DNA from 3 places in the Lysinibacillus sp. RS10 genome. Region 2 is predicted to be linked to each of the others. Evidence: a T-box and tRNA genes for the amino acid it is inferred to sense, from the RefSeq annotation. Region 2 holds a T-box; the other regions hold tRNA genes.
What was found. The T-box of region 2 lies ahead of ACB089_RS06745 (valine--tRNA ligase). A T-box ahead of a tRNA ligase gene usually reads a tRNA of that ligase, here a tRNA-Val.

Region 1 (10,244 bases), 1.6 Mb from region 2:
GTTTCGGCTGTCGCTATAAGATGGGCCCGCGGCGCATTAGCTAGTTGGTGAGGTAACGGCTCACCAAGGCGACGATGCGTAGCCGACCTGAGAGGGTGATCGGCCACACTGGGACTGAGACACGGCCCAGACTCCTACGGGAGGCAGCAGTAGGGAATCTTCCACAATGGGCGAAAGCCTGATGGAGCAACGCCGCGTGAGTGAAGAAGGTTTTCGGATCGTAAAACTCTGTTGTAAGGGAAGAACAAGTACAGTAGTAACTGGCTGTACCTTGACGGTACCTTATTAGAAAGCCACGGCTAACTACGTGCCAGCAGCCGCGGTAATACGTAGGTGGCAAGCGTTGTCCGGAATTATTGGGCGTAAAGCGCGCGCAGGCGGTCCTTTAAGTCTGATGTGAAAGCCCACGGCTCAACCGTGGAGGGTCATTGGAAACTGGGGGACTTGAGTGCAGAAGAGGAAAGTGGAATTCCAAGTGTAGCGGTGAAATGCGTAGAGATTTGGAGGAACACCAGTGGCGAAGGCGACTTTCTGGTCTGTAACTGACGCTGAGGCGCGAAAGCGTGGGGAGCAAACAGGATTAGATACCCTGGTAGTCCACGCCGTAAACGATGAGTGCTAAGTGTTAGGGGGTTTCCGCCCCTTAGTGCTGCAGCTAACGCATTAAGCACTCCGCCTGGGGAGTACGGTCGCAAGACTGAAACTCAAAGGAATTGACGGGGGCCCGCACAAGCGGTGGAGCATGTGGTTTAATTCGAAGCAACGCGAAGAACCTTACCAGGTCTTGACATCCCGTTGACCACTGTAGAGATATAGTTTTCCCTTCGGGGACAACGGTGACAGGTGGTGCATGGTTGTCGTCAGCTCGTGTCGTGAGATGTTGGGTTAAGTCCCGCAACGAGCGCAACCCTTGATCTTAGTTGCCATCATTTAGTTGGGCACTCTAAGGTGACTGCCGGTGACAAACCGGAGGAAGGTGGGGATGACGTCAAATCATCATGCCCCTTATGACCTGGGCTACACACGTGCTACAATGGACGATACAAACGGTTGCCAACTCGCGAGAGGGAGCTAATCCGATAAAGTCGTTCTCAGTTCGGATTGTAGGCTGCAACTCGCCTACATGAAGCCGGAATCGCTAGTAATCGCGGATCAGCATGCCGCGGTGAATACGTTCCCGGGCCTTGTACACACCGCCCGTCACACCACGAGAGTTTGTAACACCCGAAGTCGGTGGGGTAACCTTTTGGAGCCAGCCGCCGAAGGTGGGATAGATGATTGGGGTGAAGTCGTAACAAGGTAGCCGTATCGGAAGGTGCGGCTGGATCACCTCCTTTCTAAGGATATTTTCGGAATACAAACCTAGGGTTTGTAAGATTACGTTTTGCGTTCAGTTTTGAAGGTTCATTCTTCTGAATGAAATACTTCAAAACTTGTTCTTTGAAAACTGGATAAAACGACATTGAAATTGTAACAAACACATTTATTTTTTAAGTTTTTTATAGGCTTAATAACTTGGTTAAGTTATTAAGGGCGCACGGCGAATGCCTTGGCACTAGGAGCCGAAGAAGGACGGCACTAACACCGATATGCTTCGGGGAGCTGTAAGTGAGCTTTGATCCGGAGATTTCCGAATGGGGGAACCCACTACGTTTAATCGCGTAGTATCTTGACGTGAATTCATAGCGTCTTGAAGGCAGACCCAGGGAACTGAAACATCTAAGTACCTGGAGGAAGAGAAAGAAAAATCGATTCCCTGAGTAGCGGCGAGCGAAACGGGAAGAGCCCAAACCAAGAGGCTTGCCTCTTGGGGTTGTAGGACACTCAATACGGAGTTACAAAAGAGCGAGTTAGATGAAGCGACTTGGAAAGGTCCGCCAGAGCAGGTAAAAGCCCTGTAGTCGAAAGTTCGTTCTCTCCTGAGTGGATCCTGAGTACGGCGGAACACGTGAAATTCCGTCGGAATCCGGGAGGACCATCTCCCAAGGCTAAATACTACCTAGTGACCGATAGTGAACCAGTACCGTGAGGGAAAGGTGAAAAGCACCCCGGAAGGGGAGTGAAAGAGATCCTGAAACCGTGTGCCTACAAGTAGTTAGAGCCCGTTAATGGGTGATAGCGTGCCTTTTGTAGAATGAACCGGCGAGTTACGATTACGTGCGAGGTTAAGCTTTAGAAGGCGGAGCCGCAGCGAAAGCGAGTCTGAATAGGGCGAATTAGTACGTGGTCGTAGACCCGAAACCAGGTGATCTACCCATGTCCAGGGTGAAGGTGAGGTAACACTTACTGGAGGCCCGAACCCACGCACGTTGAAAAGTGCGGGGATGAGGTGTGGGTAGCGGAGAAATTCCAATCGAACTTGGAGATAGCTGGTTCTCTCCGAAATAGCTTTAGGGCTAGCCTCGTGATGAGAATACTGGAGGTAGAGCACTGTTTGGACTAGGGGGCCATCCCGGTTTACCGAATTCAGACAAACTCCGAATGCCAGATATTTATACACGGGAGTCAGACTGCGAGTGATAAGATCCGTAGTCAAAAGGGAAACAGCCCAGACCACCAGCTAAGGTCCCAAAGTAATCGTTAAGTGGAAAAGGATGTGGCGTTGCACAGACAACCAGGATGTTGGCTTAGAAGCAGCCATCATTTAAAGAGTGCGTAATAGCTCACTGGTCGAGTGACGCTGCGCCGAAAATGTATCGGGGCTAAACGATTCACCGAAGCTGTGGATTGACATCTACGATGTCAGTGGTAGGAGAGCGTTCTAAGTGCGTTGAAGTCAGACCGGAAGGACTGGTGGAGCGCTTAGAAGTGAGAATGCCGGTATGAGTAGCGAAAGACGGGTGAGAATCCCGTCCACCGTATGACTAAGGTTTCCTGAGGAAGGCTCGTCCGCTCAGGGTTAGTCGGGACCTAAGCCGAGGCCGATAGGCGTAGGCGATGGACAACAGGTTGATATTCCTGTACCACCTCCTCACCGTTTGAGAAATGGGGGGACGCAGTAGGATAGGGTAAGCGCGCCGTTGGTTGTGCGCGTCCAAGCAGTAAGGCGTGTGTGTAGGCAAATCCGCACACTGTAACGTTGAGCTGTGATGGCGAGTCCGTATGGACGAAGTTCCTGATTTCACACTGCCAAGAAAAGCCTCTATCGAGGTGAGAGGTGCCCGTACCGCAAACCGACACAGGTAGTCGAGGAGAGAATCCTAAGGTGTGCGAGAGAACTCTCGTTAAGGAACTCGGCAAAATGACCCCGTAACTTCGGGAGAAGGGGTGCTCTTGAGCGTGCAAGCGCATGAGAGCCGCAGTGAATAGGCCCAGGCGACTGTTTAGCAAAAACACAGGTCTCTGCAAAACCGTAAGGTGACGTATAGGGGCTGACGCCTGCCCGGTGCTGGAAGGTTAAGAGGAGTGGTTAGCGCAAGCGAAGCTGCGAATTGAAGCCCCAGTAAACGGCGGCCGTAACTATAACGGTCCTAAGGTAGCGAAATTCCTTGTCGGGTAAGTTCCGACCCGCACGAAAGGCGTAACGATCTGGGCACTGTCTCAACGAGAGACTCGGTGAAATTATAGTACCTGTGAAGATGCAGGTTACCCGCGACAGGACGGAAAGACCCCGTGGAGCTTTACTGTAGCCTGATATTGAATTTTGGTACAACTTGTACAGGATAGGTAGGAGCCAGAGATCTCGGAGCGCCAGCTTCGAAGGAGGCGTCGGTGGGATACTACCCTGGTTGTATTGAAATTCTAACCCATGCCCCTTAGCGGGGCAGGAGACAGTGTCAGGCGGACAGTTTGACTGGGGCGGTCGCCTCCTAAAAGGTAACGGAGGCGCCCAAAGGTTCCCTCAGAATGGTTGGAAATCATTCGTAGAGTGTAAAGGCACAAGGGAGCTTGACTGCGAGACCTACAAGTCGAGCAGGGTCGAAAGACGGGCTTAGTGATCCGGTGGTTCCGCATGGAAGGGCCATCGCTCAACGGATAAAAGCTACCCCGGGGATAACAGGCTTATCTCCCCCAAGAGTCCACATCGACGGGGAGGTTTGGCACCTCGATGTCGGCTCATCGCATCCTGGGGCTGTAGTCGGTCCCAAGGGTTGGGCTGTTCGCCCATTAAAGCGGTACGCGAGCTGGGTTCAGAACGTCGTGAGACAGTTCGGTCCCTATCCGTCGTGGGCGTAGGAAATTTGAGAGGAGCTGTCCTTAGTACGAGAGGACCGGGATGGACACACCGCTGGTGTACCAGTTGTCTTGCCAAAGGCATCGCTGGGTAGCTATGTGTGGACGGGATAAGTGCTGAAAGCATCTAAGCATGAAGCCCCCCTCAAGATGAGATTTCCCATTACGCAAGTAAGTAAGATCCCTCAAAGACGATGAGGTAGATAGGTTCGAGGTGGAAGTGTGGTGACACATGGAGCTGACGAATACTAATCGATCGAGGACTTAACCAAAATGTTTGAAACATTCAATGCACGTTTATCCAGTTTTGAAAGAACAAGAAAGTTTTTAAAAAAAGCTTGCAATTATAACAAAATGTGTTATAATAAATCTTGTCTTTAAAATAGTCTAGTGATGATGGCAAAGAGGTCACACCCGTTCCCATACCGAACACGGAAGTTAAGCTCTTTAGCGCCGATGGTAGTTGGGGGCTTCCCCCTGTGAGAGTAGGACGTCGCTAGGCATTATACCCAGGAGGATTAGCTCAGCTGGGAGAGCACCTGCCTTACAAGCAGGGGGTCGGCGGTTCGAGCCCGTCATCCTCCACCATTTGCCGGTGTAGCTCAGTTGGTAGAGCAACTGACTTGTAATCAGTAGGTCGTGGGTTCGACTCCTATCGCCGGCACCATAGTTTTGAGCCATTAGCTCAGTTGGTAGAGCATCTGACTTTTAATCAGAGGGTCGAAGGTTCGAGTCCTTCATGGCTCACCATTTAAATTGCCAACAAAATATGCGGGTGTGGCGGAATTGGCAGACGCACTAGACTTAGGATCTAGCGCCGCAAGGCGTGGGGGTTCGACTCCCTTCACCCGCACCATTTTTTAAGAATTTCATAATTGCCAGGATAAATAAATCTTATGCACATGCGGAAGTAGTTCAGTGGTAGAACACCACCTTGCCAAGGTGGGGGTCGCGAGTTCGAACCTCGTCTTCCGCTCCAAATGTGCCGGGGTGGCGGAACTGGCAGACGCACAGGACTTAAAATCCTGCGGTAGGTGACTACCGTGCCGGTTCGATTCCGGCCCTCGGCACCATTTTATTTTTATAATTAGCGCCCGTAGCTCAATTGGATAGAGCGTCTGACTACGGATCAGAAGGTTGTGGGTTCGACTCCTGCCGGGCGCGCCAATAAAACAAACGGAATGTAGCTCAGCTTGGTAGAGCACTTGGTTTGGGACCAAGGGGTCGTAGGTTCGAATCCTGTCATTCCGACCATTTTTTCTTAAATTTAGGGGCCTTAGCTCAGCTGGGAGAGCGCCTGCCTTGCACGCAGGAGGTCAGCGGTTCGATCCCGCTAGGCTCCACCAATTAAAATAAATGAACCTTGAAAACTGAACAAGCAAAACGTAATCAATAAAGTTTTAAGTAGCTATCCTTGAGTTAGTGAACGAAACAAATTTTGGACATCAAACATGATGCCAGCAAAACAATTTGAGCTAATCAAATTTCTTTTTATGGAGAGTTTGATCCTGGCTCAGGACGAACGCTGGCGGCGTGCCTAATACATGCAAGTCGAGCGAACAGAGAAGGAGCTTGCTCCTTTGACGTTAGCGGCGGACGGGTGAGTAACACGTGGGCAACCTACCTTATAGTTTGGGATAACTCCGGGAAACCGGGGCTAATACCGAATAATCTATTTTACTTCATGGTGAAATACTGAAAGACGGTTTCGGCTGTCGCTATAAGATGGGCCCGCGGCGCATTAGCTAGTTGGTGAGGTAACGGCTCACCAAGGCGACGATGCGTAGCCGACCTGAGAGGGTGATCGGCCACACTGGGACTGAGACACGGCCCAGACTCCTACGGGAGGCAGCAGTAGGGAATCTTCCACAATGGGCGAAAGCCTGATGGAGCAACGCCGCGTGAGTGAAGAAGGTTTTCGGATCGTAAAACTCTGTTGTAAGGGAAGAACAAGTACAGTAGTAACTGGCTGTACCTTGACGGTACCTTATTAGAAAGCCACGGCTAACTACGTGCCAGCAGCCGCGGTAATACGTAGGTGGCAAGCGTTGTCCGGAATTATTGGGCGTAAAGCGCGCGCAGGCGGTCCTTTAAGTCTGATGTGAAAGCCCACGGCTCAACCGTGGAGGGTCATTGGAAACTGGGGGACTTGAGTGCAGAAGAGGAAAGTGGAATTCCAAGTGTAGCGGTGAAATGCGTAGAGATTTGGAGGAACACCAGTGGCGAAGGCGACTTTCTGGTCTGTAACTGACGCTGAGGCGCGAAAGCGTGGGGAGCAAACAGGATTAGATACCCTGGTAGTCCACGCCGTAAACGATGAGTGCTAAGTGTTAGGGGGTTTCCGCCCCTTAGTGCTGCAGCTAACGCATTAAGCACTCCGCCTGGGGAGTACGGTCGCAAGACTGAAACTCAAAGGAATTGACGGGGGCCCGCACAAGCGGTGGAGCATGTGGTTTAATTCGAAGCAACGCGAAGAACCTTACCAGGTCTTGACATCCCGTTGACCACTGTAGAGATATAGTTTTCCCTTCGGGGACAACGGTGACAGGTGGTGCATGGTTGTCGTCAGCTCGTGTCGTGAGATGTTGGGTTAAGTCCCGCAACGAGCGCAACCCTTGATCTTAGTTGCCATCATTTAGTTGGGCACTCTAAGGTGACTGCCGGTGACAAACCGGAGGAAGGTGGGGATGACGTCAAATCATCATGCCCCTTATGACCTGGGCTACACACGTGCTACAATGGACGATACAAACGGTTGCCAACTCGCGAGAGGGAGCTAATCCGATAAAGTCGTTCTCAGTTCGGATTGTAGGCTGCAACTCGCCTACATGAAGCCGGAATCGCTAGTAATCGCGGATCAGCATGCCGCGGTGAATACGTTCCCGGGCCTTGTACACACCGCCCGTCACACCACGAGAGTTTGTAACACCCGAAGTCGGTGGGGTAACCTTTTGGAGCCAGCCGCCGAAGGTGGGATAGATGATTGGGGTGAAGTCGTAACAAGGTAGCCGTATCGGAAGGTGCGGCTGGATCACCTCCTTTCTAAGGATATTTTCGGAATACAAACCTAGGGTTTGTAAGATTACGTTTTGCGTTCAGTTTTGAAGGTTTATAAAAAAATAAAACTTCTAAGAGGGCCTATAGCTCAGCTGGTTAGAGCGCACGCCTGATAAGCGTGAGGTCGATGGTTCGAGTCCATTTAGGCCCACCATATATACCTCTTGGGGCCTTAGCTCAGCTGGGAGAGCGCCTGCCTTGCACGCAGGAGGTCAGCGGTTCGATCCCGCTAGGCTCCACCATTTTTTTTGTTCTTTGAAAACTGGATAAAACGACATTGAAATTGTAACAAACACATTTATTTTTTAAGTTTTTTATAGGCTTAATAACTTGGTTAAGTTATTAAGGGCGCACGGCGAATGCCTTGGCACTAGGAGCCGAAGAAGGACGGCACTAACACCGATATGCTTCGGGGAGCTGTAAGTGAGCTTTGATCCGGAGATTTCCGAATGGGGGAACCCACTACGTTTAATCGCGTAGTATCTTGACGTGAATTCATAGCGTCTTGAAGGCAGACCCAGGGAACTGAAACATCTAAGTACCTGGAGGAAGAGAAAGAAAAATCGATTCCCTGAGTAGCGGCGAGCGAAACGGGAAGAGCCCAAACCAAGAGGCTTGCCTCTTGGGGTTGTAGGACACTCTATACGGAGTTACAAAAGAGCGAGTTAGATGAAGCGACTTGGAAAGGTCCGCCAGAGCAGGTAAAAGCCCTGTAGTCGAAAGTTCGTTCTCTCCTGAGTGGATCCTGAGTACGGCGGAACACGTGAAATTCCGTCGGAATCCGGGAGGACCATCTCCCAAGGCTAAATACTACCTAGTGACCGATAGTGAACCAGTACCGTGAGGGAAAGGTGAAAAGCACCCCGGAAGGGGAGTGAAAGAGATCCTGAAACCGTGTGCCTACAAGTAGTTAGAGCCCGTTAATGGGTGATAGCGTGCCTTTTGTAGAATGAACCGGCGAGTTACGATTACGTGCGAGGTTAAGCTTTAGAAGGCGGAGCCGCAGCGAAAGCGAGTCTGAATAGGGCGAATTAGTACGTGGTCGTAGACCCGAAACCAGGTGATCTACCCATGTCCAGGGTGAAGGTGAGGTAACACTTACTGGAGGCCCGAACCCACGCACGTTGAAAAGTGCGGGGATGAGGTGTGGGTAGCGGAGAAATTCCAATCGAACTTGGAGATAGCTGGTTCTCTCCGAAATAGCTTTAGGGCTAGCCTCGTGATGAGAATACTGGAGGTAGAGCACTGTTTGGACTAGGGGGCCATCCCGGTTTACCGAATTCAGACAAACTCCGAATGCCAGATATTTATACACGGGAGTCAGACTGCGAGTGATAAGATCCGTAGTCAAAAGGGAAACAGCCCAGACCACCAGCTAAGGTCCCAAAGTAATCGTTAAGTGGAAAAGGATGTGGCGTTGCACAGACAACCAGGATGTTGGCTTAGAAGCAGCCATCATTTAAAGAGTGCGTAATAGCTCACTGGTCGAGTGACGCTGCGCCGAAAATGTATCGGGGCTAAACGATTCACCGAAGCTGTGGATTGACATCTACGATGTCAGTGGTAGGAGAGCGTTCTAAGTGCGTTGAAGTCAGACCGGAAGGACTGGTGGAGCGCTTAGAAGTGAGAATGCCGGTATGAGTAGCGAAAGACGGGTGAGAATCCCGTCCACCGTATGACTAAGGTTTCCTGAGGAAGGCTCGTCCGCTCAGGGTTAGTCGGGACCTAAGCCGAGGCCGATAGGCGTAGGCGATGGACAACAGGTTGATATTCCTGTACCACCTCCTCACCGTTTGAGAAATGGGGGGACGCAGTAGGATAGGGTAAGCGCGCCGTTGGTTGTGCGCGTCCAAGCAGTAAGGCGTGTGTGTAGGCAAATCCGCACACTGTAACGTTGAGCTGTGATGGCGAGTCCGTATGGACGAAGTTCCTGATTTCACACTGCCAAGAAAAGCCTCTATCGAGGTGAGAGGTGCCCGTACCGCAAACCGACACAGGTAGTCGAGGAGAGAATCCTAAGGTGTGCGAGAGAACTCTCGTTAAGGAACTCGGCAAAATGACCCCGTAACTTCGGGAGAAGGGGTGCTCTTGAGCGTGCAAGCGCATGAGAGCCGCAGTGAATAGGCCCAGGCGACTGTTTAGCAAAAACACAGGTCTCTGCAAAACCGTAAGGTGACGTATAGGGGCTGACGCCTGCCCGGTGCTGGAAGGTTAAGAGGAGTGGTTAGCGCAAGCGAAGCTGCGAATTGAAGCCCCAGTAAACGGCGGCCGTAACTATAACGGTCCTAAGGTAGCGAAATTCCTTGTCGGGTAAGTTCCGACCCGCACGAAAGGCGTAACGATCTGGGCACTGTCTCAACGAGAGACTCGGTGAAATTATAGTACCTGTGAAGATGCAGGTTACCCGCGACAGGACGGAAAGACCCCGTGGAGCTTTACTGTAGCCTGATATTGAATTTTGGTACAACTTGTACAGGATAGGTAGGAGCCAGAGATCTCGGAGCGCCAGCTTCGAAGGAGGCGTCGGTGGGATACTACCCTGGTTGTATTGAAATTCTAACCCATGCCCCTTAGCGGGGCAGGAGACAGTGTCAGGCGGACAGTTTGACTGGGGCGGTCGCCTCCTAAAAGGTAACGGAGGCGCCCAAAGGTTCCCTCAGAATGGTTGGAAATCATTCGTAGAGTGTAAAGGCACAAGGGAGCTTGACTGCGAGACCTACAAGTCGAGCAGGGTCGAAAGACGGGCTTAGTGATCCGGTGGTTCCGCATGGAAGGGCCATCGCTCAACGGATAAAAGCTACCCCGGGGATAACAGGCTTATCTCCCCCAAGAGTCCACATCGACGGGGAGGTTTGGCACCTCGATGTCGGCTCATCGCATCCTGGGGCTGTAGTCGGTCCCAAGGGTTGGGCTGTTCGCCCATTAAAGCGGTACGCGAGCTGGGTTCAGAACGTCGTGAGACAGTTCGGTCCCTATCCGTCGTGGGCGTAGGAAATTTGAGAGGAGCTGTCCTT
Region 2 (10,244 bases):
TTGGGAGACTGCACGCCTAGCAGCAATCGGTCATATTACAGAAGCAGCTATTTTGAATCACGGTGCTATTGTGGGTGTTATGCCGAGCGTATATACAATGCAAGCAGTCATCGAGGAAATAACGAAAGTAGGAGAAAGAAAATGACAAAATTACAATTTCAAAGACATCGTCGTTTGCGTGCAAATGCTGCAATACGATCAATGGTAAAAGAAACATACTTACACAAAGAGGACTTAATTTATCCAATTTTCGTTATTGAAGGCGAAAATATTAAAAACGAAGTATCTTCTATGCCTGGCGTTTTTCAATTTTCGTTAGATAAACTTGAAGCTGAGATTGATGAAGTTGTTGCTTTAGGTATACCTGCTGTTATTTTATTTGGCTTACCTGCAGAAAAAGATGCAGTCGGAACTGGTGCATTCCATGATCATGGTATTGTGCAAGAAGCAACACGACTCATTAAAGCTCGCCATCCAGAGCTTTTAGTTATTGCAGATACATGCTTATGTGAATTTACAGATCATGGGCATTGTGGCTTAATTGAAGGTGATCAAATTTTAAACGATTCTTCACTAGATGTTTTAGCACGTACAGCTGTATCACAAGCAAAAGCTGGTGCAGATATCATTGCTCCGTCCAATATGATGGATGGTTTTGTAGCTGCAATTCGTGTAGGCTTAGACGAAGCAGGCTTTGAAAATGTACCGATAATGTCATATGCCGTAAAGTATGCATCTAGCTACTACGGGCCATTCCGTGATGCAGCTGATGGTGCACCGCAATTTGGTGATCGTAAATCATATCAAATGGATCCATCAAATCGTATAGAGGCATTTCGTGAAGCGGAGTCGGATATTGCTGAAGGTGCAGATTTCTTAATTGTTAAGCCAGCTCTAAGCTATTTAGATATTATTCGTGATGTGAAAAATAACTATACATTACCGATTGTTGCATACAATGTTTCTGGTGAATATGCAATGGTCAAAGCAGCAGCTATTAATGGCTGGATTGAAGAGAAAAAAGTAGTGCTTGAAACATTACTTGGTATGAAACGTGCGGGCTCTGATTTAATCATTACGTATCATGCTAAAGATGTAGCACGTTGGTTGGAGGAGAAATAAATGGTGCGTTCTTACGAAAAATCAAAACAAGCATATGCTGAAGCGATTAACTTAATGCCAGGTGGTGTAAGTAGCCCAGTACGTGCATTCAAATCTGTAAATATGGATCCGATTTTCATGGAGTCTGGTCATGGTGCTATCATTAAAGACATTGATGGCAATGAGTATATTGATTATGTATTATCATGGGGACCTCTTATTTTAGGTCATACGCATCCAGAAGTTGTCAAAGCAATTGCAGAAACGGCGGCGAAGGGATCTTCATTTGGAGCACCAAGTTATACAGAAAACCGATTAGCTAAATTAGTGTTAGATCGACTGCCTGGTATGGAAATGATTCGCTTCGTGTCTTCCGGGACAGAGGCTACGATGTCTGCTTTACGCGTAGCTCGTGGTGTTACAGGGCGCGATAAAATATTAAAATTTGAGGGCTCTTATCATGGTCACGGAGATTCCTTGCTTATTAAGGCTGGCTCTGGTGTAGCTACATTAGGCTTACCTGACAGCCCTGGTGTCCCAGCAGATATTGCACGTAACACATTAACAGTAGCGTACAATGATTTGGAAGGGGCAAAATTAGTATTCGAAAAATTTGGTTCTGAACTTGCTGCAGTAATTGTTGAGCCAGTGGCAGGAAATATGGGTGTTGTACCACCACAACCAGGCTTCCTCCAAGGCTTACGTGAATTAACAAAGGAGTATGGAGCCCTGTTGATTTTTGATGAAGTGATGACAGGTTTCCGTGTTGACTATGGCTGTGCACAAGGTTATTTTGATGTAACACCAGATATGACAACATTAGGAAAAGTAATTGGCGGTGGACTTCCTGTTGGCGCGTTTGCAGGGAAAAAGGACATTATGGAGCAAGTAGCACCAGCTGGTCCAATCTATCAAGCTGGAACATTGTCAGGGAATCCATTAGCAATGACTGCTGGTTATGAAACATTATCTCGCCTAGATAAAAGCACGTATGAATACTTCAAAAAATTAGGTGATCAATTAGAAGCTGGTTTCCGAGAGGCAGCAACGAAATACAATATTCCACACACTGTTAATCGTGCTGGTTCCATGATAGGTTTCTTCTTTACGAATGACAATGTTATTGATTTTGCTTCAGCAAAAACGTCTGATTTACAATTATTCGCTGAATATTTCCGTCTAATGGCAGAGGAAGGTATTTTCTTACCGCCATCTCAATTTGAAGGATTATTCATTTCTACTGCACATACGGAGGAGCATATCGCAAAAACGGTTGAAGCCTTCCATAAAGTATTTGCACAATTAGCAAGATAAAAAGAGAGCGAAAATACGTTCCTTTTATGAAGTAGTGTAATTCTCTATCAATTAACAAATTAGTCACCACTTCTTATCAATTCTAACATATGATAAGAAGTGGTTTTTTGTATGCTTATAAAATTTGCACATGAGGATTTTATTGCAGATAGACGATTCAACAACACATCTAAAGTAAACGTGCAAAAATTATAGGTAAATACTCTATCTATTTTTATTGAACATTGCCTTGATCAGGGTGTCATCCATGTTGAGGACGGAACTTTACATTTGCGGGAATATCTAAGGTAATGCCAAGAGAAAGGGAATAACCCAATATAATCAACTCAATCATTTTGCTTGTTAGAGCCTTCTATAACTACTTCGTTGATGCCCTATTTTTATTAAACGAAAGCCCCTGTTAGGAGAAGAAGAAAATAAAGCTTATTCAACAGTTGCGTTTGATTGTTGGAGAGCTAGATGATTGTTGTCTTGCAATTGATTTTGTTGCTTAGCAAAAAACTTTCGTACTGGGACATTTATATAAAAGAACATGCCTATAAGTAAAATCGAGAAAGCCCACCCAGCGATTTGCTTATATATCAACATGCCACCATAACCATCAATTCCGTATTTTTGGAGTAGGTATACTGTTAATCCTGCCATAAAAAGTCCTCTTATGATGAAAATAACCTGAATAAATTGAAACCATTTAAAGATGCCTTTTTGAAAAAATAATGCTCGGCTCTCCATTCGTGCATAACCTTGCAAATATACAAAATCAACAGCAAAATATAAAGAAAGAGGACGCTTAATCATTAGCGTAACAATATAGAGAAATGTATAGAAGAGACTTAGATATACACCATTCCAAATCATTTGCTCTGCTGAACCTGATAGCAAATTAACCGTCGTACCTAGTGCTAGTGAGCTTAAAATTAATAAGCCTGTAATGTTAAATTGCTTATCTAAAATAAAACGGTAAATGGTATAAACAATTCCAGGAATGGTTGAAATCAGCATTGCTGTATAATCACCTAAAGGCTCTCTACCAAGATTCCATATAACATAAGGTAATACTGCATAAAAAATCAACTCGAATAAAATTGATATTTTGTTTGAACGTTGTTTTTTCACTATATTTCCCTCCATTTATCTCTATTCAGCTTGCGCCTTTTAATACTTATAGAGCATTAAACTACATAATTTTGCCCAATAGTTGAACAAGCTAAAACATTTTTCTTAAACTGAATTGCTGCGTCGTTTTAATGACTGAATAATCGGACATTTCATTCTAGTATACTACATTTATAAATATTGGGTAATATGAACAGGTATGACTAACAAGAAAGATTTACTGTTACAGCAGGGCGGGACGATGAAGTCTAAACCTTCCTCTACGTGAAAGTAGAATGTAAATAGAGAGCAACAACTCAAGGTCTCACTTTAATACAGCTAAGGCTTTATCTTAAATAGCTTTTTCGATTTTTGTGAATGGGAAGATAATCGTTATTACTGAAATAATTTTTTTGTCAAAATTAAAACTTTCAGCATAGCCAAATTGTGGGCGAAATCGTTTATAATATATCTATTCATAAAAGAAAGTAGTGAATTGATATGGCAACAGGCACACACATAGTCGAAGTACCCGTAGGAATTGAAAATGTATGGGATTTCGTCAGTGATATGGAAAAATGGGCAAAGCTTGTCCCAGGTTATAATGCACATGAAATGATTGATGAAAAACATTCAACATGGACGTTTAAAGGTAACGTCGGTGTTCTGAAAAAAACAGTTGAAGTAGAGATTACTATTTTAGAATGGTTAGCACCTTCGAAAGTAACTTTCGAATTAAAAGGACTTTCTGATAACTTTTCAGGGAACGGTTATTTCCTTGCAGAAAGTATTGATGCAGATCATACAAAAATGACAGGCTATTTAGAAGTAAAGGCAGGAGGATTAGCTGGTCCTGTTTTAAACCCAATCTTTAAGCCAATCGTACCAAAAGCAACACAAATGTTAACAGATCGTGTAGCAAATAAAATTAAATTGGTGAATGTATAATAAAGCTGTTAAACCAACAGTAAAATGGCATGCTAGAAGTATTTTCTAGTATGCCATTTTTAATGCAAAAATAAAAATTTCTACGTGAACTTTTGTAAGCTATTATATTAGTTATCAAGAAGGGATGAGCGTCGAAAAACCTTCTTTATCATCAGTACCCTTATTTACTATCTTATAGCATATTAATCTCCGAAGCTTCATATGATGCAAGGGGAGGGATTATTATCGAACACAAAACTTGGAATATGAGTGAAACTTTCTGTTTTCCTGGTTATGGCTGCCCAACAGAAATAGCAGCTGTGCAAATTAAGCCAAGGTGGCAGACAATGCAGCTAGAAGATTCACTACGATTAATGGGTATTTATCACATCACCGCACATGTTCGCTTTGATTTTCGAGACATGCAAGCTTTCATGGATGATGAAGAATTAGTACAAATTGATGCACTTGATATTCAAGGAGATACTGGTTATTTTGAGTATGCAGTTCCTTTAAATGTGGATTTACCTAGGGATTCTGCTATTGAAGATTTAATGGTCAAGGATGTTCGACCTACACTGACTAATCAAATGTGTCAGCTCGAATGGACGGTTACAAGTATTTTTAATGAGCCTGAGCAAACATTTGAAAAAGCTCATGTTTTAGAAGAACAGTCGATCGCTGTAAATGCTTCAGCCCAAATAGAGAAGGTTGCACTTGTAGAAGAACCAGCGCCAGTAAAACAACCTGCCGCTGTAGTTACTTCGATACAAGAAGAAAAATCAAAAGCTGTAACATTTTCAGCACAAAAGGAAAAGTCTGAAGCTATAGTAGCTTCAGCCAAAAAAGAAAAAACTACATCAGTTGAGCAAAAAACCGTGTTGAGAGAATCCTCAAGTCATATTGTAGTTCGTGAGTCTAGCTCATGGCATGAAGTTCCATCAATGATTTGGGATTTAACGGAAGACTATACGCCGCTAAAGGTTCGTGTTTTAAATAATATCATTCAAAAGTAAATAGCATAGAAGTAGCAGGAGCAATAGGATGATGAAATCACCGGATGTTGGAATGATGATGACACGTATAAATTGAAAAGCGCAAATTGGCATGATTATCGTTCTACAATAAAAACGAACTTGTCGTAGCCATGGTGGTAAAAGCCAAGGATTATACTTACGTCGTCGCATTTGAATTTTCACTTCCTTCTCTACTTACTTTGTAGTGCTTCCTAAAAAATGACTAAATCACTTGAAAAATTGTACGATTCTGCGGTACAATGTGAAAAAGTCGAATATAGATGCTATGACAGGGAAGAGTAAATTAATAGTACATTTTCAGAGAGGAAACGGTAGCTGAAAAGTTTCTATATGTACCTAATTGAATGTAGCCCTCGAGCAGCTTTAGTGAACTAACAGTAGTTAAAGCCGGTTAAACACCGTTACCGAATTGAGAGCCAGTAGTAAAAGGCTTAAGCAAAGTAGTGCATGCTATTTCCTGATGAAATGTGTGTAAAGTGACTGCTTAATTCGCCTCTGCTGGAATTAAAGGTGGTACCGCGAATTTAAACTCCTTCGTCCTTTTTAGACGTTAGGAGTTTTTTTTATTTTCATTAAATCTTCTGGTCAATGTGCCTCGGTATGAGACATAAAACAGAATGATTGGTACGATCTCACATCGGTAAAACTAATGAATCAACAGGAGGAGTCAAAATGACAGAAAACATCTCAATGCCAACAAAATATGATCCGCTGTCCATTGAAGCGGGTCGTTATGAATGGTGGTTACAAGGGAAATTTTTCGAGGCACAGCCTACGAGTGAAAAGGAACCTTATTCAATCGTTATTCCACCACCGAATGTAACAGGTAAACTACATCTTGGTCATGCTTGGGATACAACATTACAAGATATTTTAATTCGTATGAAGCGCATGCAAGGGTATGATGCACTTTGGTTACCTGGAATGGACCATGCAGGTATAGCGACACAAGCAAAAGTAGAGGCTAAACTGCGTGAAGATAATATTACACGTTATGATTTAGGTCGTGAAAAATTCCTCGAAAAAACATGGGAATGGAAAGAAGAGTACGCTAGTCATATTCGCGACCAATGGGCGAAGCTTGGCCTTGCATTAGATTATTCTCGTGAGCGTTTCACACTTGATCAAGGTCTTTCTGATGCAGTTAAAACCGTGTTCATTCAATTATATGAAAAAGGTTTAATCTATCGTGGTGAACGTATTATTAACTGGGACCCTGCTGCGAAAACAGCGTTATCAGATATTGAAGTTATCTATCACGATGTTCAAGGTGCTTTCTATCACATGAAATACCCATTAGCTGATGGCTCAGGATTTGTGGAAGTAGCGACAACACGCCCTGAAACAATGCTAGGTGACTCGGGAGTAGCAGTTCACCCGAATGATGAGCGTTATCAACACTTAATTGGTAAAACCGTTATTTTACCAATTGTTGGTCGTGAAATCCCTATCGTAGCAGATGACTACGTAGATATGGAATTTGGTACTGGAGTTGTAAAAATGACACCGGCACATGATCCAAACGACTTTGAGGTTGGGAACCGACACAACTTAGAACGCATTCTTGTAATGCATGAAGATGGTACAATGAACGAGCTTGCTGGCAAGTATAATGGTATGGACCGTTTTGAATGCCGTAAGCAAATTGTAGCTGATCTACAAGAGGCAGGCGTGCTTATTCGCATTGAAGAACATACCCATTCAGTAGGTCACTCTGAACGTTCTGGTGCCGTTGTAGAGCCGTATCTTTCAGCACAATGGTTCGTAAAAATGCAACCACTTGCTGATGCTTCACTTGCGCTTCAACAAGATGAAGAAGGAAAAGTAAACTTCGTACCATCTCGTTTTGAAAACACATATTCTCGCTGGATGGAAAATATCCGTGACTGGTGTATCTCTCGCCAATTATGGTGGGGTCATCAAATCCCAGCATGGTATCACAATGAAACAGGTGAGATTTACGTAGGAAAAGAAGCGCCAGCAGATGCAGAGAATTGGACACAAGATGAAGATGTATTAGATACATGGTTCTCTTCAGCATTATGGCCATTTTCAACAATGGGTTGGCCAGATGAAGCAAATGAAGAATATAAACGTTACTATCCAACAAGCACACTTGTAACTGGTTATGATATTATTTTCTTCTGGGTATCTCGAATGATTTTCCAAGGTCTTGAATTTACAGGTCAGCGCCCATTCAAAGATGTATTAATTCACGGTTTAGTACGTGATGGTGAAGGACGCAAGATGAGTAAATCACTTGGCAATGGTGTAGACCCTATGGACGTTATTGATCAATACGGTGCCGATTCATTACGTTACTTCTTAGCTACTGGATCATCACCTGGTCAAGATTTACGCTATACAACTGAAAAAGTAGAAGCTGTATGGAACTTCTCTAATAAGATTTGGAATGCCTCTCGTTTCGCTTTAATGAACATGGAAGGTATGACATATGATGAAATTGACTTAACTGGTGAAAAATCAGTTGCCGATAAATGGATTCTAACTCGCCTAAATGAAACAATTGAGCGTGTAACATCACTTGCAGAGCGCTACGAATTTGGCGAAGTTGGCCGCGAGCTGTATAACTTTATTTGGGATGATTTCTGTTCTTGGTATATTGAAATGGCGAAATTACCGTTAAATGGTGAAGATGAAGCAGCTAAGAAAACGACTCGTTCTATTTTAGCTTACGTGTTAGACCAAACGATGCGTCTATTACATCCATTAATGCCGTTCATTACGGAAGAAATCTGGCAACACTTACCACATGAAGGTGAATCAATTACAGTGGCAGCGTGGCCAACAGTACGTGCGGATCTTCATTTTACAGAGGAAGCAGACAATATGAAGCTCCTAATGGATATTATACGTTCAGTACGTAATATTCGTGCGGAAGTTAATACACCAATGAGCAAAAAAGTACCGCTATATATTTCAGCAAAAGATGCAGTAACGGTTACAGTACTTGAAGCAAATAAAGCATATTTAGAAAAATTCTGTAATCCAGAGTCACTAACAATTGGAGAAAGTTTAGAGGCCCCTAGTCAGTCTATGACAGCAGTAGTAACTGGAGCGGAGCTATTCCTACCACTTGTTGGACTTATTAACCTAGAAGAAGAAATTGCTCGTCTTGAAAAAGAATTAGAAAAATGGGCAAAAGAAGTGAAGCTTGTTACTGGTAAATTATCGAATGAGAAATTCGTATCCAAAGCGCCAGAAGCATTAGTTAATGCTGAACGTGAAAAATTAGCCGATTACGAAAGTAAACATGCGATTGTATTAAAACGTTTAGAAGAACTAAAAAATATGTAAATAGGAAACAGCGGATGACGAAAAGTCATCCGCTGTTTTTATATGCACCAAAAGATATGCATTATATTAGGAAAAAATATATAGATTTTATAGAATAATGGCTCATCACCAAAAGTTGTGGATGACATTTGTTAAAACATATACTATGTAAATAAGTTGATTGGAGTGGAGGCTGGGTGACTCCTTGGGGATCAGCGAATAGAGGAACGAAGGCTAAAACCATCACGTCCTGTGATAACGCCTTCGTGACCAACATCGTGTTGGCCCGAGACCCTGGAGCGAGCAAATAGAGGAACGAAGGCTAAAAGCATCACGTCCTGTGATAACGCCTTCGTGACCTACATCGTGTAGGCCCAAGCGGCTCATCGGACGCCCACAGGAAAGCGCCCAGTCGGAACGGAAATCAACCACACGTTTTGGTGATGAACCAGAATAATGTATTTTTAAAAGCTAGGCGGCAGGTACAAGGCGTCCGCCTCAAAATTCAGTGAAATGGTGTAGGTAAACAAGAGTTTTTTCGAAATGTATGTGTATTGGGCATCACTTGTACTAAAATAGAGATATTGTAGTAAGAGGGAGTGTTTCTTTTGTTTAAATCGATGAAAGAATGTACAGATTTTATTTTTACGTTAAAGGCAGTTGATCATAAACGGGCACCACTCGTATTGATGCGAGAGGTACTGGAGATTCTAGGTAAACCACAGGACAAGCTACGCGCTATTCATTTAGCGGGTTCAAATGGTAAGGGTTCAACAGTGAATGCACTAAGAGAAATGCTACAACATGCTGGCTACAAAGTTGGTGCCTTTACTTCACCTCATTTAGAGTGTGTCAATGAACGAATAACTATTAATGGAACTCCAATTTCTGATGCGCAATTTTTACATTATATGAACAAAGTTTCTATTATTATTGAGACACATTATAAAGGTGAATTTCCAAGCTTTTTTGAAGTCGTAACACTTATTATGTTCCAATACTTGGCGGATGAAGAAGTGGATATTGCACTGATTGAAACAGGACTTGGTGGACGTTTAGATGCTACGAATGTCATTACGCCACTTATTTCAATTATTACAACGATTTCACTAGAACATACTGCGTTTTTAGGAGATACATTAGCAAAGGTAGCGTTTGAAAAGGCAGGAATTATTAAAGAAAGTGTACCAGTTGTTGTCGGGGTTAAAAGTGAAGAGGCACTTACTGTTATCCGGGAGATAGCAAATGAGCAACATGCGCCATGCTTTGTTTTAGGAAAAGATTTTACGGTTGAAAACATTGTGCAAAGTGCTAACATACAGCTCTTTAATTACCAAAAAGTAAATGTGGAGATGGTAGATGTCCCAGTAAAAATGGCCGGGCCACATCAGATAGATAATGCAAGTCTAGCGATTACAGCTATCCTCGTGTTAAGAGAGAATGGAGCAATTGACATTTCAGATGAGTCAATTC
Region 3 (10,244 bases), 1.3 Mb from region 2:
TTTGTTATTAATTATATCAAAAGATTTTTATACATTGTGGCAATAGGCAAATTTTTGTTAAATTTCTTTAAACTAGTGTTTCACCAAATAAAGAACCCATTAATGCAACAGCAACATCTGCTGTTCTATTCTTTTCATCTAAAATTGGATTAACCTCAACAAATTCAGCAGAAGTTAGCATACCTGATTCCTGAATCATTTCCATCGCTAAATGACTTTCTCGATACGTAATACCACCAGGTACAGGTGTCCCCACTCCTGGCGTATAAAGTGGATCTAACCCATCTAAATCGAGTGATAAATGCAAACCATCTACATCGCGCTCTCTTAAATAGGCCAGAGCATCTTCTATTACACGCGTCATACCAAGACGATCTATCTCATGCATTGAGTACACCTTGATTCCTTGTTGACGAATCAATTCACGCTCTCCTGGATCTACAGAACGTGCCCCGATAATAATAACGTTTTCAGGTTTAATTTTTGGCGCATAATTACGAATTTGCACTAAGCGTTCATGACCTAGCCCAATGCTAACAGCTAACGGCATACCATGTATATTACCAGACGGTGTCGTTTCAGGAGTGTTTAAATCAGCATGTGCATCAAACCAGATAACACCTAAGTTTTTGTAATGCTCGCCAAGCCCTGCAAGTGTACCAATAGCAATACTATGATCACCACCAAATACAAGTGGAAACTCCTTCTGTTCCAGTGCTTCATTTACATTGTTTGCTAAAGATGTACTTACATCAATAACTTCCTCTAAATTTAATAGTTGTTTATCGACAATAGGACCTTCTTGTTTCTGACTAACACGTATATCCCCTTTATCATGTACATCATGACCAATTGCCTCTAAGCGTTCTACAACACCTGCGTAGCGGATAGCACTTGGTCCCATATCTACTCCTCTACGTGTTTGCCCATAATCAGTAGGCACACCAATAATAGAAATATTTAATTTATTCATCTTTTCATACCCCCTTTTAGTTGTAAGACTATTGTAAAGCCTACATCCACCTTGGCTCAACCCAACATTTTTTCGCATATTTATACAACCAAAAATACTAAAATCTATTCTTCATTAAAAAGTTTGTTGTCATGAAAGCATATGGCGCCAAGGAAGGTGAGTAGCTACTGTCACTTTGTTGTCGTCACAGAGCAAAGCTTTCTAGAGGAATAGCCGTGAGATCTCAGACACCGCAGGAGCGATGTATGAGCAACAAGGAGGCTTTAGACTATGTTCGTAGAAAGCGCTCTACCGGAGTGGAATGTGCAGTTACGTACATATTTCGATGAAGAGCCAGAAAAAGAACATAAAAAAAAATCTCCTACTGTTTTCAGTAAGAGATTAGTATCTGTAGTTAATGTAACACTTTTGAATAAGTTTTATTCTATAAAAAAGTGAGCCATGAAGGACTCGAACCTTCGACCCTCTGATTAAAAGTCAGATGCTCTACCAACTGAGCTAATGGCTCATAAAAGAAGAAATGGCTGGGGTACTAGGATTCGAACCTAGGCATGACGGAATCAAAATCCGTTGCCTTACCGCTTGGCTATACCCCAATCATTTATAAAAACTGGTGGAGGGGGACGGATTCGAACCGCCGAACCCTAAGGAGCGGATTTACAGTCCGCCGCGTTTAGCCACTTCGCTACCCCTCCGAAATAACACATTATGGTGGAGGATGACGGGCTCGAACCGCCGACCCTCTGCTTGTAAGGCAGATGCTCTCCCAGCTGAGCTAATCCTCCATAGAAACAGGTGTTTATTTCTTAACAGTTTATTTTCTTTTTAAGCCTTCGCATTACTACAAAGCTTTTAAAATGGTGACCCCTACGGGATTCGAACCCGTGTTACCGCCGTGAAAGGGCGGTGTCTTAACCACTTGACCAAGGGGCCATTTTTCAATGTCTCAAACAAGACAATATTTATTCTAACACTATTTGTTTTTTATTGCAACACTTTTTTAAATTTTTCTTATGTATAAGATTATCATAAAAATGAGCAAAAAAATGGCTCCGAAGGCAGGACTCGAACCTGCGACAACCTGATTAACAGTCAGGTGCTACTACCAACTGAGCTACTTCGGAACAATAGTATTCAATTTGGTTTTTAAAACCTCTTAAGTACATTTATTATTATAGCAAGCACACTAAATTATGCAATACTTTTTGTGAAAATTTTAATATTTTTTGTCGAAGCTTTCCTGGACATTAACTAATACCATAATAGTTCTCTATTAAATCTAATATTTCTATCTTATGTATAAAATATTCTTGCTGTATATTATTGTAATTGTTAAAATGAGAATAGTTTTATGAATTTTCTATTAAATTTGTTTGGGGGAGGAATGTTCACATGGTAACAAACGATTTAATTGCACCAGAATTTTATAATATTACAGAGGAGTTAGAGAAATTTTCCCAGGATAGTGACCGTCAAGCAATACGATGGCTAAACACTCAACAAGAGCGCCGGACAATTTCCTATGTTGAGCTTGTACAAAAAATGAATCAATACGCGCATGCCTTTACGAAGAAGGGGCTTCAAAAAGGAGATCGCGTATTAGTTATTATTCCACGTCTGCCTGAGGCTTACTTTGTCTTCCTTGGCTGTCTAAAAGCTGGAATTGTTCCTATTTCATGTTCAGAAATGTTACGTGCAAGTGATTTAGAGTATCGTATGGAGCACTCTTCTGCAAGTGCCGTAATTGCCTATGAAGCGTTCACTGGTGAGGTTGATCGTATTACATCTTCAGTAGAAGCTTTAAATAATAAATTGATTATAGGTTCTGCTACAGGTGATTGGACATCTTTAGATGAATTGGCTAGTACACAGCCAGATACATTTACAGCAGCTGCTACTAAACGAGATGATATGGCATTCCTTTCTTATACATCTGGTACGACCGGCAAACCAAAAGGAGCTGTTCATTCGCATGGTTGGGGATATGCACATATTAGAACAGCTGCTTCTCAATGGCTTTGTGTACGCGAAGGTGATTTAGTATGGGCTACAGCAGCTCCAGGGTGGCAAAAATGGATTTGGAGCCCATTTTTATCCACAATTATGTTGGGCGCAACTGCCTTTGTCTATCACGGAGGATTTGATCCAAAAACATACCTTCAGCTAATTCAAGATGAGAAGGTCAATGTATTATGCTGTACTCCAACAGAATATCGAATTATGGCGAAGCTTGATAATTTAAAAGACTATAATCTATCTTCTCTACGTAGTGCCGTTTCTGCTGGTGAGCCATTAAATCGACCAGTCATCGAAACATTTAAGAACAACTTTGGTCTTAAAGTGCGCGATGGCTATGGCCAAACGGAAAATACTTTATTAATCGGCACACTTGAAAACACTGAGTTACGTCCGGGGTCAATGGGTGTTCCTACCCCAGGCAATATTGTCCGTATTATAGATCATGAAGGCAACGAGGTACCGATTGGAGAGGTTGGAGATATCGCAATACACAAATCATCTCCTGCTCTATTTAAAGAGTACTATCGCGAGCCTGAACGCACACAAGCTGCCTTCCGTGGCGATTGGTATATTACCGGTGACCAAGCAAAATGTGATGAAGATGGTTACTTCTGGTTTGAAGGTCGAGGAGATGACATTATTATTTCATCAGGCTATACAATTGGTCCATTCGAAGTAGAGGATGCTTTAAATAAACATGAAGCTGTACAAGAATGTGCTGTTGTTGCAGCACCAGATGAAATTAGAGGACATATTGTTAAAGCCTTCGTCATCTTACGAGAAGGCTTCAGAGATCGAGATGAGGACGAGTTAACAAAAGAGCTACAGGAGCACGTTAAAGTATTAACAGCTCCTTATAAATATCCTCGTAGTATTGTCTTTATCGATGAACTACCAAAAACAACTTCTGGCAAGATTCGTCGTATAGAGTTACGAGCAGCAACTGTATAAAATAATAAAGGAGACATTTCACCAATCACTCGGTTGAAATGTCTCCTTCTTCTTTTGAACATAAAAAAAGCCACTACTGATTTTATCAGCAGCGACTTTTTGCGCCTAGCGACGTCCTACTCTCACAGGGGGAAGCCCCCAACTACCATCGGCGCTAAAGAGCTTAACTTCCGTGTTCGGTATGGGAACGGGTGTGACCTCTTTGCCATCATCACTAGACTATTTTCGATCTCCAATACACGGCGTATTACTGCGTCAGCTTCTCTCGCTCAATCGGTCACGTACAGAGGTACGCTCGCTCATTCACTCGTTTGCTTCCTTGTACTACTTGTGTCTTGAAGCTCTCTTCGGCTTTCAATATACATCGTATCTTGAAACCCTTATATGAAAGGTTTTGTTCTTTCAAAACTGGATAAACGGTGCATTGAATGTTTCAAACATTTTGGTTAAGTCCTCGATCGATTAGTATTCGTCAGCTCCATGTGTCACCACACTTCCACCTCGAACCTATCTACCTCATCGTCTTTGAGGGATCTTACTTACTTGCGTAATGGGAAATCTCATCTTGAGGGGGGCTTCATGCTTAGATGCTTTCAGCACTTATCCCGTCCACACATAGCTACCCAGCGATGCCTTTGGCAAGACAACTGGTACACCAGCGGTGTGTCCATCCCGGTCCTCTCGTACTAAGGACAGCTCCTCTCAAATTTCCTACGCCCACGACGGATAGGGACCGAACTGTCTCACGACGTTCTGAACCCAGCTCGCGTACCGCTTTAATGGGCGAACAGCCCAACCCTTGGGACCGACTACAGCCCCAGGATGCGATGAGCCGACATCGAGGTGCCAAACCTCCCCGTCGATGTGGACTCTTGGGGGAGATAAGCCTGTTATCCCCGGGGTAGCTTTTATCCGTTGAGCGATGGCCCTTCCATGCGGAACCACCGGATCACTAAGCCCGTCTTTCGACCCTGCTCGACTTGTAGGTCTCGCAGTCAAGCTCCCTTGTGCCTTTACACTCTACGAATGATTTCCAACCATTCTGAGGGAACCTTTGGGCGCCTCCGTTACCTTTTAGGAGGCGACCGCCCCAGTCAAACTGTCCGCCTGACACTGTCTCCTGCCCCGCTAAGGGGCATGGGTTAGAATTTCAATACAACCAGGGTAGTATCCCACCGACGCCTCCTTCGAAGCTGGCGCTCCGAGATCTCTGGCTCCTACCTATCCTGTACAAGTTGTACCAAAATTCAATATCAGGCTACAGTAAAGCTCCACGGGGTCTTTCCGTCCTGTCGCGGGTAACCTGCATCTTCACAGGTACTATAATTTCACCGAGTCTCTCGTTGAGACAGTGCCCAGATCGTTACGCCTTTCGTGCGGGTCGGAACTTACCCGACAAGGAATTTCGCTACCTTAGGACCGTTATAGTTACGGCCGCCGTTTACTGGGGCTTCAATTCGCAGCTTCGCTTGCGCTAACCACTCCTCTTAACCTTCCAGCACCGGGCAGGCGTCAGCCCCTATACGTCACCTTACGGTTTTGCAGAGACCTGTGTTTTTGCTAAACAGTCGCCTGGGCCTATTCACTGCGGCTCTCATGCGCTTGCACGCTCAAGAGCACCCCTTCTCCCGAAGTTACGGGGTCATTTTGCCGAGTTCCTTAACGAGAGTTCTCTCGCACACCTTAGGATTCTCTCCTCGACTACCTGTGTCGGTTTGCGGTACGGGCACCTCTCACCTCGATAGAGGCTTTTCTTGGCAGTGTGAAATCAGGAACTTCGTCCATACGGACTCGCCATCACAGCTCAACGTTACAGTGTGCGGATTTGCCTACACACACGCCTTACTGCTTGGACGCGCACAACCAACGGCGCGCTTACCCTATCCTACTGCGTCCCCCCATTTCTCAAACGGTGAGGAGGTGGTACAGGAATATCAACCTGTTGTCCATCGCCTACGCCTATCGGCCTCGGCTTAGGTCCCGACTAACCCTGAGCGGACGAGCCTTCCTCAGGAAACCTTAGTCATACGGTGGACGGGATTCTCACCCGTCTTTCGCTACTCATACCGGCATTCTCACTTCTAAGCGCTCCACCAGTCCTTCCGGTCTGACTTCAACGCACTTAGAACGCTCTCCTACCACTGACATCGTAGATGTCAATCCACAGCTTCGGTGAATCGTTTAGCCCCGATACATTTTCGGCGCAGCGTCACTCGACCAGTGAGCTATTACGCACTCTTTAAATGATGGCTGCTTCTAAGCCAACATCCTGGTTGTCTGTGCAACGCCACATCCTTTTCCACTTAACGATTACTTTGGGACCTTAGCTGGTGGTCTGGGCTGTTTCCCTTTTGACTACGGATCTTATCACTCGCAGTCTGACTCCCGTGTATAAATATCTGGCATTCGGAGTTTGTCTGAATTCGGTAAACCGGGATGGCCCCCTAGTCCAAACAGTGCTCTACCTCCAGTATTCTCATCACGAGGCTAGCCCTAAAGCTATTTCGGAGAGAACCAGCTATCTCCAAGTTCGATTGGAATTTCTCCGCTACCCACACCTCATCCCCGCACTTTTCAACGTGCGTGGGTTCGGGCCTCCAGTAAGTGTTACCTCACCTTCACCCTGGACATGGGTAGATCACCTGGTTTCGGGTCTACGACCACGTACTAATTCGCCCTATTCAGACTCGCTTTCGCTGCGGCTCCGCCTTCTAAAGCTTAACCTCGCACGTAATCGTAACTCGCCGGTTCATTCTACAAAAGGCACGCTATCACCCATTAACGGGCTCTAACTACTTGTAGGCACACGGTTTCAGGATCTCTTTCACTCCCCTTCCGGGGTGCTTTTCACCTTTCCCTCACGGTACTGGTTCACTATCGGTCACTAGGTAGTATTTAGCCTTGGGAGATGGTCCTCCCGGATTCCGACGGAATTTCACGTGTTCCGCCGTACTCAGGATCCACTCAGGAGAGAACGAACTTTCGACTACAGGGCTTTTACCTGCTCTGGCGGACCTTTCCAAGTCGCTTCATCTAACTCGCTCTTTTGTAACTCCGTATTGAGTGTCCTACAACCCCAAGAGGCAAGCCTCTTGGTTTGGGCTCTTCCCGTTTCGCTCGCCGCTACTCAGGGAATCGATTTTTCTTTCTCTTCCTCCAGGTACTTAGATGTTTCAGTTCCCTGGGTCTGCCTTCAAGACGCTATGAATTCACGTCAAGATACTACGCGATTAAACGTAGTGGGTTCCCCCATTCGGAAATCTCCGGATCAAAGCTCACTTACAGCTCCCCGAAGCATATCGGTGTTAGTGCCGTCCTTCTTCGGCTCCTAGTGCCAAGGCATTCGCCGTGCGCCCTTAATAACTTAACCAAGTTATTAAGCCTATAAAAAACTTAAAAAATAAATGTGTTTGTTACAATTTCAATGTCGTTTTATCCAGTTTTCAAAGAACAAGTTTTGAAGTGTTTCATTCAGAAGAATGAACCTTCAAAACTGAACGCAAAACGTAATCTTACAAACCCTAGGTTTGTATTCCGAAAATATCCTTAGAAAGGAGGTGATCCAGCCGCACCTTCCGATACGGCTACCTTGTTACGACTTCACCCCAATCATCTATCCCACCTTCGGCGGCTGGCTCCAAAAGGTTACCCCACCGACTTCGGGTGTTACAAACTCTCGTGGTGTGACGGGCGGTGTGTACAAGGCCCGGGAACGTATTCACCGCGGCATGCTGATCCGCGATTACTAGCGATTCCGGCTTCATGTAGGCGAGTTGCAGCCTACAATCCGAACTGAGAACGACTTTATCGGATTAGCTCCCTCTCGCGAGTTGGCAACCGTTTGTATCGTCCATTGTAGCACGTGTGTAGCCCAGGTCATAAGGGGCATGATGATTTGACGTCATCCCCACCTTCCTCCGGTTTGTCACCGGCAGTCACCTTAGAGTGCCCAACTAAATGATGGCAACTAAGATCAAGGGTTGCGCTCGTTGCGGGACTTAACCCAACATCTCACGACACGAGCTGACGACAACCATGCACCACCTGTCACCGTTGTCCCCGAAGGGAAAACCATATCTCTACAGTGGTCAACGGGATGTCAAGACCTGGTAAGGTTCTTCGCGTTGCTTCGAATTAAACCACATGCTCCACCGCTTGTGCGGGCCCCCGTCAATTCCTTTGAGTTTCAGTCTTGCGACCGTACTCCCCAGGCGGAGTGCTTAATGCGTTAGCTGCAGCACTAAGGGGCGGAAACCCCCTAACACTTAGCACTCATCGTTTACGGCGTGGACTACCAGGGTATCTAATCCTGTTTGCTCCCCACGCTTTCGCGCCTCAGCGTCAGTTACAGACCAGAAAGTCGCCTTCGCCACTGGTGTTCCTCCAAATCTCTACGCATTTCACCGCTACACTTGGAATTCCACTTTCCTCTTCTGCACTCAAGTCCCCCAGTTTCCAATGACCCTCCACGGTTGAGCCGTGGGCTTTCACATCAGACTTAAAGGACCGCCTGCGCGCGCTTTACGCCCAATAATTCCGGACAACGCTTGCCACCTACGTATTACCGCGGCTGCTGGCACGTAGTTAGCCGTGGCTTTCTAATAAGGTACCGTCAAGGTACAGCCAGTTACTACTGTACTTGTTCTTCCCTTACAACAGAGTTTTACGATCCGAAAACCTTCTTCACTCACGCGGCGTTGCTCCATCAGGCTTTCGCCCATTGTGGAAGATTCCCTACTGCTGCCTCCCGTAGGAGTCTGGGCCGTGTCTCAGTCCCAGTGTGGCCGATCACCCTCTCAGGTCGGCTACGCATCGTCGCCTTGGTGAGCCGTTACCTCACCAACTAGCTAATGCGCCGCGGGCCCATCTTATAGCGACAGCCGAAACCGTCTTTCAGTATTTCACCATGAAGTAAAATAGATTATTCGGTATTAGCCCCGGTTTCCCGGAGTTATCCCAAACTATAAGGTAGGTTGCCCACGTGTTACTCACCCGTCCGCCGCTAACGTCAAAGGAGCAAGCTCCTTTTCTGTTCGCTCGACTTGCATGTATTAGGCACGCCGCCAGCGTTCGTCCTGAGCCAGGATCAAACTCTCCATAAAAAGAAATTTGATTAGCTCAAATTGTTTTGCTGGCATCATGTTTGATGTCCAAAATTTTGTTTCGTTCACTAACGAAAGTTAATTACTTAAAACTTTATTGATTACGTTTTGCTTGTTCAGTTTTCAAGGTTCATTTTTTCGTTTAATGCGTCACCTCTTGGCGACTTATACATAATAACATCGATTATTCATGAAAGTCAACACTAAATCATAAGTTTTTTTAAGAACTTTATTTTTATCTAGAAACGAGGTCGTTATGATGTTTCGTAAAACGTTGGTTTCACTACTTTTTATCGTAATACTCTTTGTCTTTATAAAGCCGATAAATTCTACTATGATTTCTGTATTTAACATCGCTGAAGCTCCAGCAGTTGTAACAAAAGGATATTATGGTACATCACTTATTGTCGAAATTTCTTTTTCTGATGATACTCTGTTGGATTGGCTAAAAACTGTAAAAGCACCTTATCTGCTTCTCTTGTTAGATGCTGCTTGGATTGAACGTTCACCCGAACACATAAAAATTATTCAAGAGAGAAAACTACCTACAGGATTATTAGGACCTGAGGATTCAGTGGATAAACCAATTGATCTTGCCGTCGTGCAAAAAGATATTAATATTTACGAAAAGCACATGAAAGAAACACCGCTTTGGTTTGCAACTCGAAACCACCAATATTCTCAGGATTTACAAAAAAACTTATTCCAACAGCAGATGAATATACTTTCTCCCTCTCTAATCTGGAAAGGAGAAAAAACACCTAAATTACAAAAGGGCGATTTTGTTTTTATTTCTTTACACCAAAATAATCAAATCTCGTTAAAAGAGCTAAACACATTTCTACAACAAAATAAATTTATGTCGGTTGAGGAAAATATATTTGGCTATAAAGTGCAAACTAAAAAATCACCCTAACAAAAAAGTTGCCACCTACGTTTTCTAGGGGCAACTTTTTCTTTAAATATTATGCATTTTTTGCTTGTTCAAGACGTGCTTTACGGCGTGCTTCTAATTTTTGACGATCCTCATCGGATTTCGCATTATATTTTGGTAATACTAATAATTGATAAGCATTTACCGCGAGTAGTGGAAATAGTAATAATGCAACATACTCGTTAATATTTTCATCACGACCCATTAATGCAATTGTCCATTCCAATGTTGTAACGACAACCATAAAAAATAAAGCTGAAATGAA

Region 1: it encodes a tRNA-Val, which carries the amino acid that the T-box ahead of ACB089_RS06745 (valine--tRNA ligase) is inferred to sense. The anticodon was not compared.
Region 3: it encodes a tRNA-Val, which carries the amino acid that the T-box ahead of ACB089_RS06745 (valine--tRNA ligase) is inferred to sense. The anticodon was not compared.

Annotation. Positions count from the first base shown of each region.
Region 1 covers NZ_CP167122.1:4,854,468-4,864,711, reverse strand. Annotated here, with positions in the region: rRNA gene ACB089_RS24255 (16S ribosomal RNA) at 1-1,337, shown strand, start outside; rRNA gene ACB089_RS24250 (23S ribosomal RNA) at 1,518-4,445, shown strand; rRNA gene rrf (5S ribosomal RNA) at 4,560-4,675, shown strand; tRNA gene ACB089_RS24240 (tRNA-Val) at 4,686-4,761, shown strand; tRNA gene ACB089_RS24235 (tRNA-Thr) at 4,765-4,840, shown strand; tRNA gene ACB089_RS24230 (tRNA-Lys) at 4,848-4,923, shown strand; tRNA gene ACB089_RS24225 (tRNA-Leu) at 4,945-5,029, shown strand; tRNA gene ACB089_RS24220 (tRNA-Gly) at 5,078-5,152, shown strand; tRNA gene ACB089_RS24215 (tRNA-Leu) at 5,158-5,246, shown strand; tRNA gene ACB089_RS24210 (tRNA-Arg) at 5,264-5,340, shown strand; tRNA gene ACB089_RS24205 (tRNA-Pro) at 5,351-5,427, shown strand; tRNA gene ACB089_RS24200 (tRNA-Ala) at 5,444-5,519, shown strand; rRNA gene ACB089_RS24195 (16S ribosomal RNA) at 5,664-7,215, shown strand; tRNA gene ACB089_RS24190 (tRNA-Ile) at 7,308-7,384, shown strand; tRNA gene ACB089_RS24185 (tRNA-Ala) at 7,397-7,472, shown strand; rRNA gene ACB089_RS24180 (23S ribosomal RNA) at 7,563-10,244, shown strand, end outside.
Region 2 covers NZ_CP167122.1:1,327,920-1,338,163, forward strand. Annotated here, with positions in the region: gene ACB089_RS06715 (uroporphyrinogen-III synthase) at 1-145, shown strand, start outside; gene hemB (porphobilinogen synthase) at 142-1,122, shown strand; gene hemL (glutamate-1-semialdehyde 2,1-aminomutase) at 1,123-2,415, shown strand; gene ACB089_RS06730 (VC0807 family protein) at 2,839-3,531, opposite strand; gene ACB089_RS06735 (CoxG family protein) at 4,012-4,458, shown strand; gene ACB089_RS06740 (valyl-tRNA synthetase) at 4,785-5,453, shown strand; T-box leader at 5,731-6,019, shown strand; gene ACB089_RS06745 (valine--tRNA ligase) at 6,147-8,792, shown strand; gene ACB089_RS06750 (bifunctional folylpolyglutamate synthase/dihydrofolate synthase) at 9,380-10,244, shown strand, end outside.
Region 3 covers NZ_CP167122.1:46,469-56,712, reverse strand. Annotated here, with positions in the region: gene rocF (arginase) at 68-973, opposite strand; gene ACB089_RS00390 (hypothetical protein) at 1,244-1,411, shown strand; tRNA gene ACB089_RS00385 (tRNA-Lys) at 1,409-1,481, opposite strand; tRNA gene ACB089_RS00380 (tRNA-Gln) at 1,495-1,569, opposite strand; tRNA gene ACB089_RS00375 (tRNA-Tyr) at 1,585-1,668, opposite strand; tRNA gene ACB089_RS00370 (tRNA-Val) at 1,683-1,758, opposite strand; tRNA gene ACB089_RS00365 (tRNA-Glu) at 1,832-1,906, opposite strand; tRNA gene ACB089_RS00360 (tRNA-Asn) at 2,021-2,097, opposite strand; gene mbcS (acyl-CoA synthetase MbcS) at 2,366-3,943, shown strand; rRNA gene rrf (5S ribosomal RNA) at 4,047-4,162, opposite strand; rRNA gene ACB089_RS00345 (23S ribosomal RNA) at 4,386-7,313, opposite strand; rRNA gene ACB089_RS00340 (16S ribosomal RNA) at 7,494-9,045, opposite strand; gene ACB089_RS00335 (hypothetical protein) at 9,302-9,961, shown strand; gene ACB089_RS00330 (KinB-signaling pathway activation protein) at 10,011-10,244, opposite strand, start outside.